DNA from 3 places in the Pseudofrankia coriaricola genome. Region 2 is predicted to be linked to each of the others. Evidence: predicted binding sites of a transcription regulator. Region 2 holds the regulator's gene; each other region holds the start of a gene.
The links. Region 2 encodes LexA, which represses DNA repair genes until DNA is damaged. Its sites were predicted from a motif close to CGAACNNNNGTTCG; they were not measured.

Region 1 (5,311 bases), on a different contig from region 2:
GGCCGACCCTGCCCGCCGCCCTCTGGGCGGCCTGCTCGGGGTCACGATGCCGTCCGGGGCCGGCCCGGACCTCGATGGCGCTTCGCGCCCTCGAGGGGTATCCGGGACGCTCATCTGACTTTGTCTGAAATCTAGGAGTGCACAACCATGCCCAAGGCGGCTGTGCGCAAGCCGAAGAAGAAGGTTTGCGTCTTCTGCAAGGACAAGACCGACTACATCGACTACAAGGACACCTCGCTGCTGCGCAAGTTCATCTCGGACCGCGGCAAGATCCGTGCCCGTCGGGTCACCGGCAACTGCAGCCAGCACCAGCGGGACGTCGCCATCGCGGTGAAGAACAGCCGCGAGATGGCGCTGCTGCCCTACACCTCGACCGCGCGCTGAGGAGGGTGACGCCGACATGAAGCTCGTTCTCACCCAGGAGGTGCCGGGCCTCGGCAGCCCCGGCGACATCGTCGAGGTGGCCGACGGCTACGGCCGCAACTACCTCGTTCCCCAGCAGTTCGCGATCATCGCGACCCGCGGCATCGAGCGCCAGGTCGAGCAGATCAAGCGGGCCAGGTCGGCCCGGGAGGTCCGTGATCTGGGGCACGCGCAGGAGATCGCCGAGCAGCTCAAGGCGCTGTCCGTGACGCTGACGAGCCGGGCGGGCAAGGAGGGCCGGCTCTTCGGCTCGATCACCGCCGGCGACGTCACGGACGCCGTGGCGAAGGCGGGCGGTCCGTCGCTGGACAAGCGGAAGGTCCAGCTGACCTCGCCGATCAAGGCTGTCGGTCAGCACACCGTCGCGGTGCACCTGCACCCCGACGTGACCGCCCAGCTGACCGTCAGGGTCGCCGCGGCCTGACTCGCGGAAGCGGTCGCACGGTCGCCGGACCGGCGCGGTCTCGTCTGACCCCCGGCTGGATCTTCGGGTCCGGCCGGTAGGCAAACGCCGGATCGGGCCGGTGTGTACCGGTAGGCATCGACCGAGGTGTCTGCGACGCAAGCGCGGTGTAACCGAGTAAGCGGCGAGAAGTAACCATAGCCATACACCTGCCCGGTGTCCCGGGAAAGTCCGGGGCACCGGGCATCGCCGTCTCTGGGGCCGGCCTGCCTGCGTCCTCGGCCTCACTGCCGGCTCCCTCGGGCCTCCGAATCGACGCACCACATGGGCCACCGGTGGTCCCCGTAAGGGCTCGCTTGTCTGGTGAGGGCTTCATTCGGAGACTTGGGCGAGCTTTTTTTGTGTCCACAGGGCGTCCGGAAGGATGCCCAGCCTGACAGCCGATCCCGGGCGGTACCGGGCTAGTCCATCCACAGTTCATCGGCCGTCGTCCCGAGGTCCTCCCCAGGCTGTACCGGAGTTGCCCACAGGTTATCCACACATCCCTGTGGATAACTTTTTGCCGCACAGTGCCCGCGTTCCCTAAAGTCAGCCATTCAGGGGTCGCCACGGAGTGCCGAGCGCGATGCGCGAGGAAGGTGCACGTACGTTCTCTACTCGACGTGCCCGTGGCCATCCCGACGCTCCTCCTTGACACCGGCCAGCCATCTGATCGAACATATGTTCGAAGGACGGCTCTGGCCTGGACCGGCAAGGACTGGACCGGCAAGGAGCGGACCGGCAAGGAGCGGCGGGGAGCGGTGCGAGGCACCGTCGGGCCGTGCGAGAAGATCGTGGACGGGGGGGTGAGGCGAGTGACGGTCACTGACATCTCGCGCAATGGCGGCCAGCCCGTCGAGTTCGACCGGACGCCCCCGCACGACATCCTGGCCGAGCAGAGCGTGCTCGGCGGCATGATGTTGTCCAAGGACGCCGTCGCCGACGTCATCGAGGTCGTGCTCGCCGGCGACTTCTACCGGCCGGCGCACGCCACGGTGTTCGAGGTCGTCGGCGACCTCTATGGCCGCGGCGAGCCGGCCGACACGGTCAGTGTCGCCGCGGAGCTCGGCCGGCGTGACCTGCTGGACCGCGTCGGCGGCCCCGCCTACCTGCACACGCTGATCTCCAGCGTGCCGACCGCCGCGAACGCGGGCTACTACGCGAGGATCGTCGCCGAGAAGGCCGTGCTGCGCCGGCTCGCCGAGGCCGGCACGCGAATAGTCCAGCTCGCCTACGGCCCGGCACAGGATGTCGACGAGCTGGTCGACCGCGCCCAGGCCGCCGTCTACGAGGTCACCGAGCGCCGTAGCACTGAGGACTACGCGCCGCTGGGTGACCTGCTCAACCCGGCCCTCGAGGAGATCGAGGCGATCGCCGGCCATGAGGGCGCCCTCACGGGCGTCCCTACCGGCTTCACCGACCTCGACGAGCTGACCAATGGCCTCCACGGCGGCCAGCTCTGGATCGTCGCCGCCCGGCCCGCGGTCGGAAAGTCGACCCTGGGCCTCGATTTCGCGCGAGCGGCGTCCATCAAGCACGGAATGGCGTCCGTCATCTTCTCGCTGGAGATGAGTCGGATGGAGATCACCATGAGGCTGCTGTCGGCGGAGGCGCGGGTCTCGTTGCAGAACATCCGGACGGGCCGGCTGACCGACGACGACTGGGCGCGGCTGGCCCGGCGGATGGGCGAGGTCGCCGAGGCACCGCTGTTCATCGACGACAGCCCGCACCTCACGATGATGGAGATCCGGGCGAAGGCGCGCCGGCTGCGCCAGCGCCACGACCTGCGCCTGGTCATCCTCGACTACCTGCAGCTCATGTCGTCGCCGAAGAGGGTGGAGAGCCGCCAGCAGGAGGTCAGCGAGATCTCCCGCTCGTTGAAGCTGCTCGCCAAGGAGCTGGAGATCCCTGTCGTCGCGATCTCACAGCTCAACCGCGCCTCCGAACAGCGCGCCGACAAGCGTCCCCAGGTTTCTGACCTGCGCGAGTCCGGCAGCCTGGAGCAGGACGCCGACGCCGTGATCCTCCTGTACCGCGAGGACACCGTCGAGAAAGAATCGGCCCGGGCCGGCGAAGCCGATCTGATCATCGCCAAGCACCGTAACGGTCCGACCGGTACCGTCACGGTCGCGTTCCAGGGCCACTACTCCCGCTTCGTCGACATGGCGAACTGACCGCCTTCGCGGAATCGGTCGGGCTACTCCGCGGGGCGCCAGAGGCGGGTGGACGTGTCGCCGGCGGTGGCGAGGATGTCGCGGGTCGGGGAGAAGGCGAGCGCCCGGACGGTGCCGACATGGCCGGTCGCGAGCTGGCCGAGTGGCTCCGGGATCGTCGGGTCCTCGACGTTCCACAGGCCGACGGCGGCGCCGATGCCGGCCGCGGCCGCGAGAGTGCGGCCGTCGGCGGCGAAGGCAACCGCCCGGACCTGGCCGCTCTGCCAGCTGGTCAGCTCGGCGAGGCCCGACGGACGCGCCGGGTCGGTCAGATCCCAGAGGCGGACGGTGCCGAAGCCGGCCGCCGCGGCGAGGGTGTCGCCGTCGGGTGAGACGGCGAGCGCCTGCACGTGCCAGCGGTGGTCGGCGAGCGGCGGGCCGAGCGGGCGGGGGACCGACGACGTCAGGTCCCAGAGCAGCGCGGTGTGGTCCGTCCCGCCGGTGGCGAGGATCTGGCCGTCCGGCGAGAACGCGACGGCGAGGACCTTGCCCCGGTGACCGGCGAGCGGCCGCCCGAGCGGGCGGACGGCGTCCCGGCCGACGGCGTCGAGGTCGAGCTGCCAGAGCCGGACCGTCCCGTCGAGGCCGCCGGTGGCGAGCAGCCGGCCGCGCGGGGCGAACGCCACCGAGGTCACCTGGTCGGTGTGGCCGCGGGCGATGGCGAGCGGGCGGTAGCCATGGCCGTCGACGGTGGCGGGATCCGCCTCGCCGGGAGCGGTGGCCGCCCGCAGCCAGAGCCGCGCCGTGTGGTCGCCGCCAGCGGTCGCCAGCGCCCTCCCACCCGGCGAGTAGGCGACGGCGAGCACCCGCCCCTCGTGGCCGCGCAGCGGTTCACCCAGCTGGGACGCGGCGTGGCCGGCCTCGTGGGCGATACGCCAGACCCGGGTGGTGCCGTCCGCGCTCGCCGTAGCGAGCGCCAGGCCGTCGGGGGCGAACGCGACCGACGTTACCTGGCCGGTGTGGCCGGTGAGCGGCCCGCCGAGCGGGGCCGCGTCGACGGCCGGTCCGAGCCCGGCCAGGCCGCCGCGGCGCACGCCGAACCGCCTGGCCTGCCGTCGGTGACCGGTCGGGTCCGCGACGCCCCCGGCCGCGGGGCGGCCGTCGTCGAACCGGTAGGTGTCGTCGGGCGCCCGCGTTCCGCCGGCCAGATGGGGTGGAACGAAGGTGGTCGCCTCCCGGGTGGGCGGATCCGTCGTCACGGCCGGTCGGGCCGGGGTCGCGGGCCGGCGGGGATCGGCCGGCAGCGCCCGGGCGGTTGTCTCCTCGCCGCCGGCGTGGGCGTTCGGACCGGCTGGGAACACGTCGGCCGCCCGAGGCCCCGCCGGTGTCGCCCGACCGGCGTCGATGTCCCGGGCGATGTCCGCCGCCAGCGCCAGCGCCTCCTCCATCGCCGATGGCGTTGCCGGTCGCCGAGATGACGCGGACGGGGAGACCAGGCCGGCGGACGGCCCGGACGGCCCGGACGGCCCGGACGGCCCGGATGGGTCGGATGGCGACGCCTGCCGGGGAGACAAAAGGGGCCGCGGATCGGGTTTCGCGGTCGCGGCGACGGGGGTGTTCGGCTCTTCGTCGTCGAGCTGGGTGGCGCCGACCAGGAGCAGGAGCAGGTCCTGGGCGGTGGGGCGCCTGGCCGGGTCCTTCGCCATCGCCCGGGCGACGAGCTGGCGCAGGCCCGAGTCCAGGCCGGTCAGGTCGGGTTCCTCGTTGACGGCTCGGTAGAGGACCACCGGGCTGGGGCCCTCGCCGTGCGGCAGCCGGCCGGTGGCAGCGAAGATCACGACGCCACCCCAGGCATAGATGTCGGCCGGCGGGGCGACCACGCCGCCGAGCGCCTGTTCGGGTGCCATGAACGCGGGCGTGCCGATGCCGGCGTGCGTGAACGTGGTTGTCGCGTCCAGCGCCCGGGCGATGCCGAAGTCGATGACGCGGGCGCCAGACGGCGACAACATGATGTTGCCTGGCTTCAGGTCACGATGAACCAGACCGGCGGCATGGATCGCTGTCAGCGCCGAGGCGACCGCGACCGCCAGCCGTTCGACCTCCGCGCTCGGCAGCGGCCCGTCCTCACGGACGACCGCGGCCAACGTGCGGCCATCGATGTACTCGGTCACCAGGTAGGGCCGACGCGCCTCGACGTCCACGTCCAACACCTCGGCGGTGCAGAAACGCGCGACCCGCCGGGCCGCGACGGCCTCCCGCCCGAACCGCTCCCGGAACTCCGGCTCGCGCGCCA
Region 2 (5,311 bases):
GGCGGGAACGAACGCACCGCCGTTGCCCGGGCGTCCGCGCCAGACGAGGTGGTCCCCGGTCACATCGAGAGCGTGGCCGGCCTTCGTCCAGATACGCAGAACTTCTTTGACGCCATTGGACTTCGTGGCGACGACCTTCGTCAGGCCGTGGGCGTCGAAAACCTTGGTGCCGACCCGGTTGTTCTCGACGAGCTCGCCGATCGGAATCAGGCCTTCGGGCGTGCTCACCAGCGCGTCGTAGGGCTGGCACGCCGAGACCTGCTGCGGGGCCGTGGTTCCGACGTTGAACCAGACGGGGCTGTTGAAGCTGAACATCTGGTGCAGGAGCATGTGGGTGAGCTCGTGCTCGAAGATTTCCGCGTCCTCGTCGGAGGCGAAATAGCCGTTCTGGCGGCCGGCCTTCCCGTACGACCCGACGACCCGGTCGATCAGCTGGCGCAGCGACGACTCGCGCTGCGGGGATCCGACCGCGCCGCGGAAGTACTTGCTGGTGACGATGTTCGACGCGTTGATCGACCAGGACTCCGGGAACTCGACGCCACGCTGCTCGAAGTTGATGGAGCCGTCCCGCCAGTTGGTCATGACGACGTCCCGCTTTTCCCAGGTCACCTGGTCGTACGGGTGCACACCGGGCTTGGTGTTGCGGCGCTCGATCCGCGGGCCGGTCGCCCGGCCGGCGCCGGCCGTGCCCGCTCCACTGGCCGGGCCGTCGCCCGCGTCGGGGACGGTCGCGGCTTTGCGCGCCGCCTCGACAGGGACGGCGGGCTTCCCGACGGTCGAGGCGGCCTTACCGTTGGAGCTGGCCTTCTGCTTCGTGCCGCGGGTCTCCGTCATGACGCTCCTCAGCTCTGCTCGTCTCTGGGGCCGATCGCGGGCATGCCGAAGAGGACCGGCGGCCACGCGACCCGGATCCGGCCGGAGGATGCGCGGTCACGTCTTACCGCATATCCGCAGGCCTCTGATACTTCGACCGAAGGACGCGTGATCATGATATCTCGCGCACCCGAAGGCCTTTGCCGATGTTGTGTGGGATCTGATCGCGCCCGACGTGCGACGCGCTGGTGACCCGCCGCGCGCCGGACGCCTTCCGCGCGCTGTTCACGTTGCGGCCGGCGGCTCCGCCGGCTTCCGGTCTTGGGCCTCGGGCCGGGCCGCCCGGGGCCTAGGGTCTGGTCGACACGGGCGACACGGCGGTGACGACGTCGTCCGGCACGTCCTGCCCGGCCAGGTCGGCCCGCAACTGAGCGATCGCCCGCTCGAAGTCGGCGAGCGACTCAAACGACAGGTAGACGGACGCGAACCGCAGATAGGCGACTTCGTCGAGCTCACGCAGCGGGCCGAGAATCGCCAGGCCCACATCCTCGGCCGGGACCTCGGCGGCGCCGGACGAGCGGACCGTGTCCTCCACCCGTTGGGCGAGCCTGGCGAGTTCCTCCGAACTCACCGGGCGGCCCTGACAGGCCTTGCGGACGCCCGCGACGACCTTCGCTCTGCTGAACGGCTCGGCGGCACCGCTGCGCTTGCGCACCCGCAGCGAGGCCTCTTCCATGGTCGTGAACCGCCGCCCGCAGGAGGGACACGCCCGCCGGCGCCGGATGGCCGCGCCCTCATCGGCCTCCCGGCTGTCCATCACTCGGCTGTCGGGATGCCGGCAGAACGGACACCGCACGGCTCCTCCCCTCTTTACGGCCCACCAGGAACAACCACGGGCGCGTGTGAACACGTCCCCGTTTCAGCCCCGCCCCGGGCCTCCCCGGTGCATGGCTGACGCACGACCTGACGACCTGACCTGGAAGCTCCGACGAACGCGCCGCGACGGCCCACCGGGACGGTCGTCCGCGGCTCCGGTGGATCGCCGGCTCTCCCGGCAACAAGCTGTGGACGACTTACAGGTGTGTAACTACCAGATGTTGTGCTACCACAGTAGCGCATGCCCGGATCGCCCGTGAGCATGCCCCACGCGCGTGTCGAATCCCACCCAGCCAGATCCCGGTCGGCCGTGACCGTCCCGGCCGGTGGTCCCACCCGTCGCCGCAGGTCGCGGAGCGCCACGCGCAACCTCGTTCACGAGGCGTGACGTTCCGCTGCCCCACACCTCTGGGTCAGACCACATCAGGGCCCACGCCGCGCGTATCCAGCGCGGCGGTCGCAAGTCTGGCGACGGGCGACCAGGCCGCGCGGGCAGCGGCGGACGATCAGGCGGCGGTGCGCTGGCGGGTGACAACAGCCTGGCGCCCGCGTCGACCATATGGCCAACGTGGGCGCCAGGTAGAGGAGGGCGGCCGCCGGTCAGGCGGCGGCAAGCGCCCAGTGAACGGCCAGCCAGACAGCACTGGTGGCGCCCCAGAGGGCGAGAGCGAGCAGGAGCGCGGCCACAGCCCGGCCGCGGCTGGTCAGCCGCAGCGCGGGCGTCTGCCGGCTCGTCCGCCGGCGGCCGGACCTCGCGCCGGCGACCGGATGCTCGGCCGCCACGGCCCGCGCGAGCGGGCTGGGCACCGGCGGCGGGGCAGCGCTCGCCGGGCGGCGACGTGTTGTCGGTACGGGCAGGGCAATCACGTCGGCGCCGTCCGACTGTCGCGCGGCCGGGCGCCCTGGGACCAGGGTGGCCCCACGCGGGTTCGTCACGCCAACCTCCTAGCGGCCGGGCCGTCACCCGGCACAGCTCGTCAAGCGAAGCTCAACCAACGTCGGGGAGTCCGGGGCGGGAGCCATCGATGAGCCGAGCCGACGGATCACCGAGGGAGTCATCCCCGGCAGACATCTGGGGCCATCGGAAAGCTAGCCCAAGATCTACATATGGCGGCGACCGGCAGCAGTGGCCGGTAGCTGGGGTCAGGACGGGGACAGGGCCCGCTTCGAACTGATGGTCGATTCTTACACGCACAAGGCCGGCAGAACACGCAGACACGCTCGAACGCCTGTTTGAGATTCACGCGCCGCCGGGCTACGGTCGTCACACGATCGGGCGCAACCCGACTCCCCTTATCCACAGGTGAAACCCTGCGGGAGCCGGCGGCCCGGTCCAGCAGCATGACCTCGAGGCGAGGAGAATCTAGGCCATGACCACGCAGGGCAGGGGTCCGCGCAGGGCCGGTCGCCCGTCGGCGAGCCGCGATGAGGAGAGCGGTGGCACCGTGCGCGACTTCCCCGACGGCCCCGTCGACGACGACGGCCTGACTCCCCGTCAGCGCAAGGTGCTCGAGGTGATCCGCAATGCGGTCGAGCGGCGCGGCTACCCGCCCAGCGTGCGCGAGATCGGCGAGGCAGTGGGCCTGACCAGCACCAGCAGCGTCGCGCACCAGCTCAAGATGCTCGAGGACAAGGGCCTGCTGCGCCGCGACCCGAACCGGCCGCGGGCGATCGAGGTGGTCTCCCCCGAGGGCGGCCGGCCGGTCAGGCCGATTCCGAAGACTCGTCAGGCGGCCGGCACGAGCAGGGCCCGGGGCGGCGCGAACCCGCTGCGGGTGCACACGCTCGACCCAGCCGGCGACGCGCTTGCCCGCGAGGGCGACGAGAAGGACGCGTTGACGGCGGCGACGGCCTACGTGCCGCTGGTCGGCCGGATCGCCGCCGGTGGGCCGATCCTCGCCGAGCAGGCGGTCGAGGACGTGCTGCCGCTGCCGCGCGAGATCGTCGGCGAGGGCACGCTGTTCCTGCTCCGCGTCGTCGGTGATTCGATGATCAACGCGGCCATCTGCGACGGTGACCTGGTGGCCGTCCGCCAGCAGCCAGTCGCCGAGAACGGCGAGATCGTCGCCGCGCTGATCGACGGAGAGGCGACCGTCAAGCGGCTGCGCCGCCGCGACGGCCACGTCTGGCTCCAGCCGGAGAACCCAGCCTTCCACGACATCCCCGGCGACGACGCCACCGTCCTGGGACGGGTAGTCGCCGTCATGCGCCGGGTCTAGGGCCGTCCCGCGGCGGACGCTCCGCGCCCGCCGCCGGGCGCGGCCTGTCGGGCGCTGAGCGCCCTCCCCACCTGGTTCCAGGTACAAGCGTATGACGGGGGCTGGTCTGGTCCGGGGCCGACGACGTGGTCCGGTTAGTGCAGCGCTGATGCGCCGTCACCAGCGGTGGTTGGGTTGCGTAGTCGCGCTCCCGTCAGGCAGCTTCGCCTGCGCCCAACGTGACGTCTCGGGGTCGAACTCGGCTGGCCGACGATCCAAAGTTGGCTAGTTGGGTTCGGCCTTGCGGCGTATCGAGTAGTGCAGGACGAGGAACGGCAGGCCGAACACCCAGAACTCGTGTTCGGCCCGCAGTTCGCCGTCCTGGACGTAGACGTCGAGTTGCTCGGCGAAGCCGTGGACCACGGCGGCGGTCAGCTCCTTCGTCTCCGCGTCCACGTAGGTCAGATAGTGCCCGGGCTGGTCCAGGTCGCCGCGACTGGAGAGGACCAGGCCTCCGCCGGCCCGCGCGCTCGGCGCCAGGGTGGCCGTGAAACTGGCCCGCGGCAGCGGGAACCCGACGCTGACGTAGCCCCGGCCATCCCGGCGGTAGGTCGTGTAGATCCCGACGAACAGGGGCTCGTCGTTGTCGACGTAGGACCTGATCCAGCCCCGGACGCTCACCGTGCCGTAGCCCGCACGGCTGATCGTGTCGATCCGGCTGTGAACGCCGCGCTGCGCCTCACGCTGGTTCATGGGCACATTCGCCTGCCCGAGCGGGCGCGCCAGCAGCGTGCGGTAGAGCAGGTAGCCAGGCCGAACCCATAGCCGCCACCGCGGAACGATGTCGAGCGTGAACCGCGTCGTGTGCTCGTAGAACTCGCGTACCAGCGGGGCGACGGCCGCGGGATCGAACTCCGGGCCCGCCAGATCGTCCAGCGAGGCGACGATCCCGACGTCGGGCGCGGCGGCCTGGTAGTCGCCGCCGAGCCCCTCGGCCAGGTCGCGTACATAGCCCGTCCCGACATAGCGGGTCCTGGCCACCAGCGGGACCACGAACGGCAGGTCCTCGGCGCTGACCCGCTCAGCGAGCATCGCCACCTGCGGGTCGCGGAAGATCCCCGCCGACGCGGTCCGGAAGACGAGCACGGTGGCGCTGCCGACGAGCGCGGCCGGGACCCCGCCCCAGAGCAGCCAGCAACCGGAACCGACAGCGAGACCCACCAGCGGGCCGACTACCACCTTCTGGGGACGAAGCCCGAGCGCGCCGGCCAGCCCGCCGATGACCAGGCCCACGACGATCGGCCCGGCCCCGGTCACCGCTCCCAGGGCCCAGGCCAGGGGCGCGGCGATCGCCGTGCTCATCACGATTCGCGACCACAGCGCGGGAATCTGGCCGGGACGTTGTCGCGCCCGCGCGACCGCCT
Region 3 (5,311 bases), on a different contig from region 2:
CCGATATCTGGATCCGCCAGGCCAGCGGAATCACCGGACTCGTCCGCTGGGTGTTCACCCAGTCCACCCGCTACTGCCCTGACTGCCTGGCCGGAGACGGGAGCACCATCCAACAACGCCACGGCGGAGCCTGGAGGAAATCCTGGCGGGTGCCCGTTGTGTTCGCGTGCACCATCCACGAACGTCCGCTCGCCGTCCAAGCCCGTGTGCTCGACCTCCAGCCGGGCGCGGGCGGGGCACCGTGCCGCGCGGGCGGCTACGCAGGGGCCGTTCGGGGTGATCTCGCTCGGAGCGAGTAGAGGATCGGGAGGTAGGTGTCGCCGAACGGGAACCGACGGGTGCCGTCGGGTCCTTCGGGCAGGATGCGACTTCCGGGGAATTCGGCCTCGGTGTGCTCGCCGAGCCGGTCGATGATCAGTCCCGATCCGGCGGCCGCTGTCACGATCTCGCCCACCGAGTGCGGGTACTGGACCACCTCCTGTGCGGTCATCGGCAGGTCCGGGTCCGCATACGTGCCCGTGACGACCTCACGCTGGGGCTCCCCTCCACCGTAGGGCCAGTCGGCCACGAGCGGCTCATAGGTGGCCAGGGTCTGGTAGGCGGGATGCAGGTCGACCAGCACCAGCCTTCCTCCCGGCCGCAGCGCCATCGCCGCACCACGCATCCACGCGTCAAGGTCCCCGATCCAGCACAGCACCCCGTAGGTGGCGATCACCAGATCGAACCTGCCCGCCAAGCCGGACGGTAGATTCTGCGTGTCCGCCTCGACGAAATCGGCGGTCAGGCCCGCGAGCTCGGCCAGCTCGCGTGCCCGGACGATCGCCGTCGACGAGAAATCGACACCGGTGACCCTGGCACCCAGACGGGCCCAGTTGAGTGTGTCCATGCCGAAGTGGCACTGCAGATGCAGCACATCCTGGCCGGTCACATCACCGGCCAGCTCCAACTCGATCCCGTAGAGCGTCTGCCGGCCCGCCAGGAACGAATCGACGTCGTAGAGCATGTCGTTGGGGGTCGTGCCGTGTGCCTGGGCACGAGCATCCCAGAGGGCGCGGTTCGCGGCGAGCCCGTCATCGGGAGAGTTTCCGTTCATGCCCGCAGTGTGGCAGGCCGATTCGAGCGAGTGCCGACACCTGGTGGGTGTTGAGAATCGATCGATTCTCAACACCCCGCCCGAAGTCCCCCGCGCAAACTGGCAGCCCCGGAAAATCTGTCGGAAAAACATGTTGAGAACTCCGATTGTTCAACAACTCGGAGGGAGCCGTTTTCCCTACACTTTCCAGGTGTGACGACCCTCCCCGACGGCTCCGCCATCTCAGGTGATCCGTCAGGCCGCCGACGACTTCCTAGACGCCGAGCCCGCGATCCTCACCGGCGCCCTCGTCGGGTACGCCCGGGTGTCGACCAAAGACCAGCGCCTCGACCGGCAGACCGCCCAGCTGACCCGGGTCGGCTGCATCCGGATCTTCGCCGATAAGGCCTCCGGCAAGGCCGCCGACCGAGAAGAGCTCGCCAAGGCCCTGGACTACCTACGGCCCTGTTTGCCGGGACAGCCTGGTACTACGCGCGATTTCGACCCGGCTACCCTCCAGAGCTCATCGATGAGGTGGTGCGGCGCTTCCGTCTCGACGGCACCGGCCGGCTCCTCGACCTCGGCTGCGGCACCGGCCAGCTGGCTCTCCCGCTCGCCCGTCACGTCGGCGAGGCAGTCGGCGTTGACCCGGAAGCAGAGATGCTGCAGGAGGCGGCCGCGCAGGCCAGGGCCGCCGGGATCACCAACGTGACCTGGACGCTGGACCGCTCCGGCGACCTGCCAGGCAACTTCGGGCGGTTCCGGCTGGTGACGATGGGCCGCTCGTTCCACTGGATGGACCGGGACCAGGTCCTCGCCGCTCTCGCCGGCATGGTCACCGACGACGGCGGTCTGGTAATCGTCGGCGACTCCTGCCTGGTCCAGGCGAGCACCCCCTGGCAGCGCATGGTCGATGCGGTGCAACAGCGCTTCCTCGGGCCTGACCACAATCCCTCCCACGCGGCGCCCACGCAGGCCGCCGAAGGCCCCGAGTCGGTCCTCGCCCGCTCCGCGTTCCAGCATGTCGAACGCTTCACCTACGAGTTCTCCCGGCGCTGGACCATCGAACGGATCATCGGCTACCTCTACTCGACCTCGATTCCCCTGCGCCACCTTCTCGGCGACCAGCGGTCCGCCTTCGAACACACCCTCACAGACGCGCTGCAGGAACTCTCCGACGCCGACCTCGTCGAAGCCGTCACAGTCGGGGCGCTCATCGCCACCAGGACATAGCCGACAAGTAGTACTCGTTCTCGCCTACGCGATCTCCCGCCGGTGCGGGTGCACCCGCACCCGCCAAGTTGGGCTTGGATCCGCCAACTATCGCTGGGGGTCACAGCACGCTCGGGACGGCCATCAACGCCATTTCACCACACGTTCGAACACCTGTTTGATAAGGTGATCGCATGGTGGGAGCACCATTCCAGGCGTCACTGCTCGACACGGACCTGCTCGACACGGACCTGCTCGACACGGACCTGCTCGACACGGACCTGCTCGACACGGACCTGCCGCACGTGGATCTGCTCAACCCCGCCCCGCGCGACGCTGGCTTCGCCGACGCGGGCGTATCGGGCGCGGGAGCGGCGGCGCGGGTCAGGCCGCCGGGCGCCGGGCTGCGACGGCATCGGCTGGCCGGCGGGGCGTGGGTCGACGTGCGGCGGCATTGGATCGCGGGTGCGGACTCACTGTTCGAGCGGCTGCGTGCCGAGGTCCCCTGGCGGGCCGAGCGGCGGCCGATGTACGACCGGACGATCGACGTACCCCGGCTGCTCCGCTTCTACGACCAGGGCCAGCCGCTTCCCGATCCGGTCCTGGACGCGGCCCGGCAGGCCCTCGACGAGCATTACGTGGCGGAGCTCGGCGAGCGGTTCACGACCGTCGGGCTGGCCTTCTACCGCGACGGCCGCGACAGCGTCGCCTGGCACGGCGACCGGACCGGCCGCGGCTCCACCGAGGACACGATGGTCGCGATCCTGATACTCGGCGCCCCGCGGGCACTCCTGCTACGCCCCCGCGCAGGCGGCCCCGCCGACCCCCGCTGGGTTACGCGCCCGGGCGGCAGGGGCACTGGCGCCTATCCCCGCCCCGGCGGCACGGAGGCCGGCGGGACGACGCCGATCCGGCACGAGCTCGGCCACGGCGACCTGCTCGTCATGGGCGGCAGCTGCCAGCGCACCTGGGAGCACGCCGTCCCCAAGACGGCCCGACCCGTCGGCCCCCGCATCAGCGTCCAGTTCCGCCCCCGAAACGTCCGCTAGTGCGCTGGCCACCTACGTTCGCCGAGGTGGGTTGCGATGATCGAGTTGCCGCTGCCTGGGTGTCTGGGTGTGCACTCTCGGTACCGGTTCAGTCGCGGATGACGTCGTCGACAGAGGTGGCGGTGATCGCGCGGCGGAGCCAGGTATCGAGCCGGTCCAGGTCGCCGCAGGCGAGGATCCGCTCGCGGGCGGCGTCGGACACGGGCACGCCGCGCTCTTCCAGCACAGCCAGCACCGAGCGACTCCTCTCGTCAGCTCGCGACCGGGCGTCGAGCTCACGGTAGTAGTCGCTGTAGAACCTGTGGCCATCGGTCTTGACCATGTAGGCCTCCCAACGTGCTCGGGCATCCGGCGGCAGCCCGGCGCGAACTATGTCATCGTACGAGGTCCCGGTCTCGGTGCTAACCGTTTCCAGCGCCGCCGCCAGTGCGGGGAAGAGGTCATCGATGTCGGCATCCCCGCCGTGGCAGATCACCGAGAACACCGCGAACACCGGGTCCGTCCTGGCCTCCTCGACATCGACGACCCGCGGCACGTCGAGCGGTGAGAAGATAATAGGCCGCAGCGGCACGGAGCGGTCCTCAGGGTCGAACAGCTTCTTGTAGCGCGCAGCGACCGCAGGGTCGGAACAATAGACCAGCAGCACCGTCCTGACCCGCAGCCTGACGGTCATGTGTGCCACATAGAGCAGCCAGATCCACTGTTTCTCCGGGTCCCAGCGACGCTGCACCTCGAGCACGACGCCCAGCTCCGCGCTGCCGTTGGGATGGCGGAACAGCTGTGCCCCGTCGGCATGGTAGGTGCGGGGCGCCATCATCCGCATCGCCGTTCCCGGCTCGATGACATCTCGAGACTCGGGAGCCGGGTGCCGGGTGCCCGAATCTCGGCAGCAGCTTGACCACCACGTCCGGGCCCATGGTGGCCATCTCGATCGGCGCTTCATGCGCCCCGCTCGGCATGCCGCCAACCATACGGAACTCGACCAGCATGCGACAAATCGGCCAGCGGTTGACGCTTTATTCTGGCGTTTTTCCTCCACCAACCCGCCGGCCTGCGGGAAGACCACCGGAAGGGTCCTCTAATACCCGCCGAGAGCAAGGGAGGTTCGAGTGCAGTATCCATCGCGACCGAAAAGCGAAAACAAGCGCTCGAAAACGCGAGACGAGCGCTTGTTGAGCGCTCTTCCGGGACTTTGGCGTCAGTTGACGTCGACGGTTGACCCACCGGACTCAGCGGAGCTGTTCCCACGGGTTCGGCCCGATGCCGGCGCACCGCCGCCCACCCGGCCGGGCGGTCCCGGACGGCTACCAGGGAACGGCGCCGTTTCGGTCGAAGAAGAGCGCGGGGGCGGTCGCCGCGGTGCAGGCCTCGACGATGGCGTCGGTGCCTTCGGTGACGGTCTGGTGGCCGCTGAAGCCGTTGAGACCGGTCGCGGTGTAGCCGGGGTCGACGACGCGGACGTCGATGTCGGAGAGCGACTTCGCGTACATCGTCGCGACCATGTTCAGCGCCGCCTTGGACGACGGGTAGACGAGGCCGTGCAGGGTCGACTCGAGCCGGTCCGGGTCCGTCGTGATCCCGAACGAGCCCATGCCGCTGGACACCATGACCAGCCGGGGCGCCGCCGACTCGCGCAGCAGCGGCAGGAAGGCGTGCGTCATCCGGACCGGGCCGAGCAGGTTGACGCCGAAGACCGCGAGAAAGTCGGCCGGCACCGTCTCAGCCGGCGGCTTGCGGGCGCCGGCGAGACCGGCGTTGTTGACCAGGACATCCAGCCCGGTGCCCGCGTCGCGGACGGCGGCGAGGGCCACGGCGACGGAGTCGTCGACGGTGACGTCGAGCGGCAGGGCCCGGACGTCGGCGCCGGGCTGGTCGGCGGCGATCGACGCCGCCGCCTTCTCGCCGAGGTCGGCGTCGCGGGAGCCGAGCCAGACGGTCCAGCCGAGGGTGGCGAGGCGGCGGGTGGTCTCCAGGCCGA

Region 1: the regulator LexA is predicted to act here: its motif matches at 1,540-1,553, upstream of dnaB (replicative DNA helicase).
Region 3: the regulator LexA is predicted to act here: its motif matches at 2,452-2,465, upstream of QOZ89_RS12315 (alpha-ketoglutarate-dependent dioxygenase AlkB).

Annotation. Positions count from the first base shown of each region.
Region 1 covers NZ_JASNFO010000071.1:5,251-10,561, reverse strand. The annotation lists gene rpsR (30S ribosomal protein S18) at 148-384, shown strand; gene rplI (50S ribosomal protein L9) at 401-847, shown strand; gene dnaB (replicative DNA helicase) at 1,681-3,039, shown strand; gene QOZ89_RS31565 (WD40 repeat domain-containing serine/threonine protein kinase) at 3,063-5,311, opposite strand, start outside.
Region 2 covers NZ_JASNFO010000050.1:69,340-74,650, forward strand. The annotation lists gene QOZ89_RS26350 (vitamin B12-dependent ribonucleotide reductase) at 1-834, opposite strand, end outside; gene QOZ89_RS26355 (ATP cone domain-containing protein) at 1,163-1,630, opposite strand; gene QOZ89_RS26360 (hypothetical protein) at 2,290-2,625, opposite strand; gene lexA (transcriptional repressor LexA) at 3,060-3,908, shown strand; gene QOZ89_RS26370 (hypothetical protein) at 4,173-5,311, opposite strand, start outside.
Region 3 covers NZ_JASNFO010000019.1:180,483-185,793, forward strand. The annotation lists gene QOZ89_RS12295 (TniQ family protein) at 1-299, shown strand, start outside; gene QOZ89_RS12300 (class I SAM-dependent methyltransferase) at 257-1,093, opposite strand; partial or broken gene QOZ89_RS47305 (hypothetical protein) at 1,398-1,478, shown strand; gene QOZ89_RS12310 (class I SAM-dependent methyltransferase) at 1,538-2,305, shown strand; gene QOZ89_RS12315 (alpha-ketoglutarate-dependent dioxygenase AlkB) at 2,479-3,333, shown strand; gene QOZ89_RS12320 (hypothetical protein) at 3,422-4,399, opposite strand; gene QOZ89_RS12325 (SDR family NAD(P)-dependent oxidoreductase) at 4,638-5,311, opposite strand, start outside.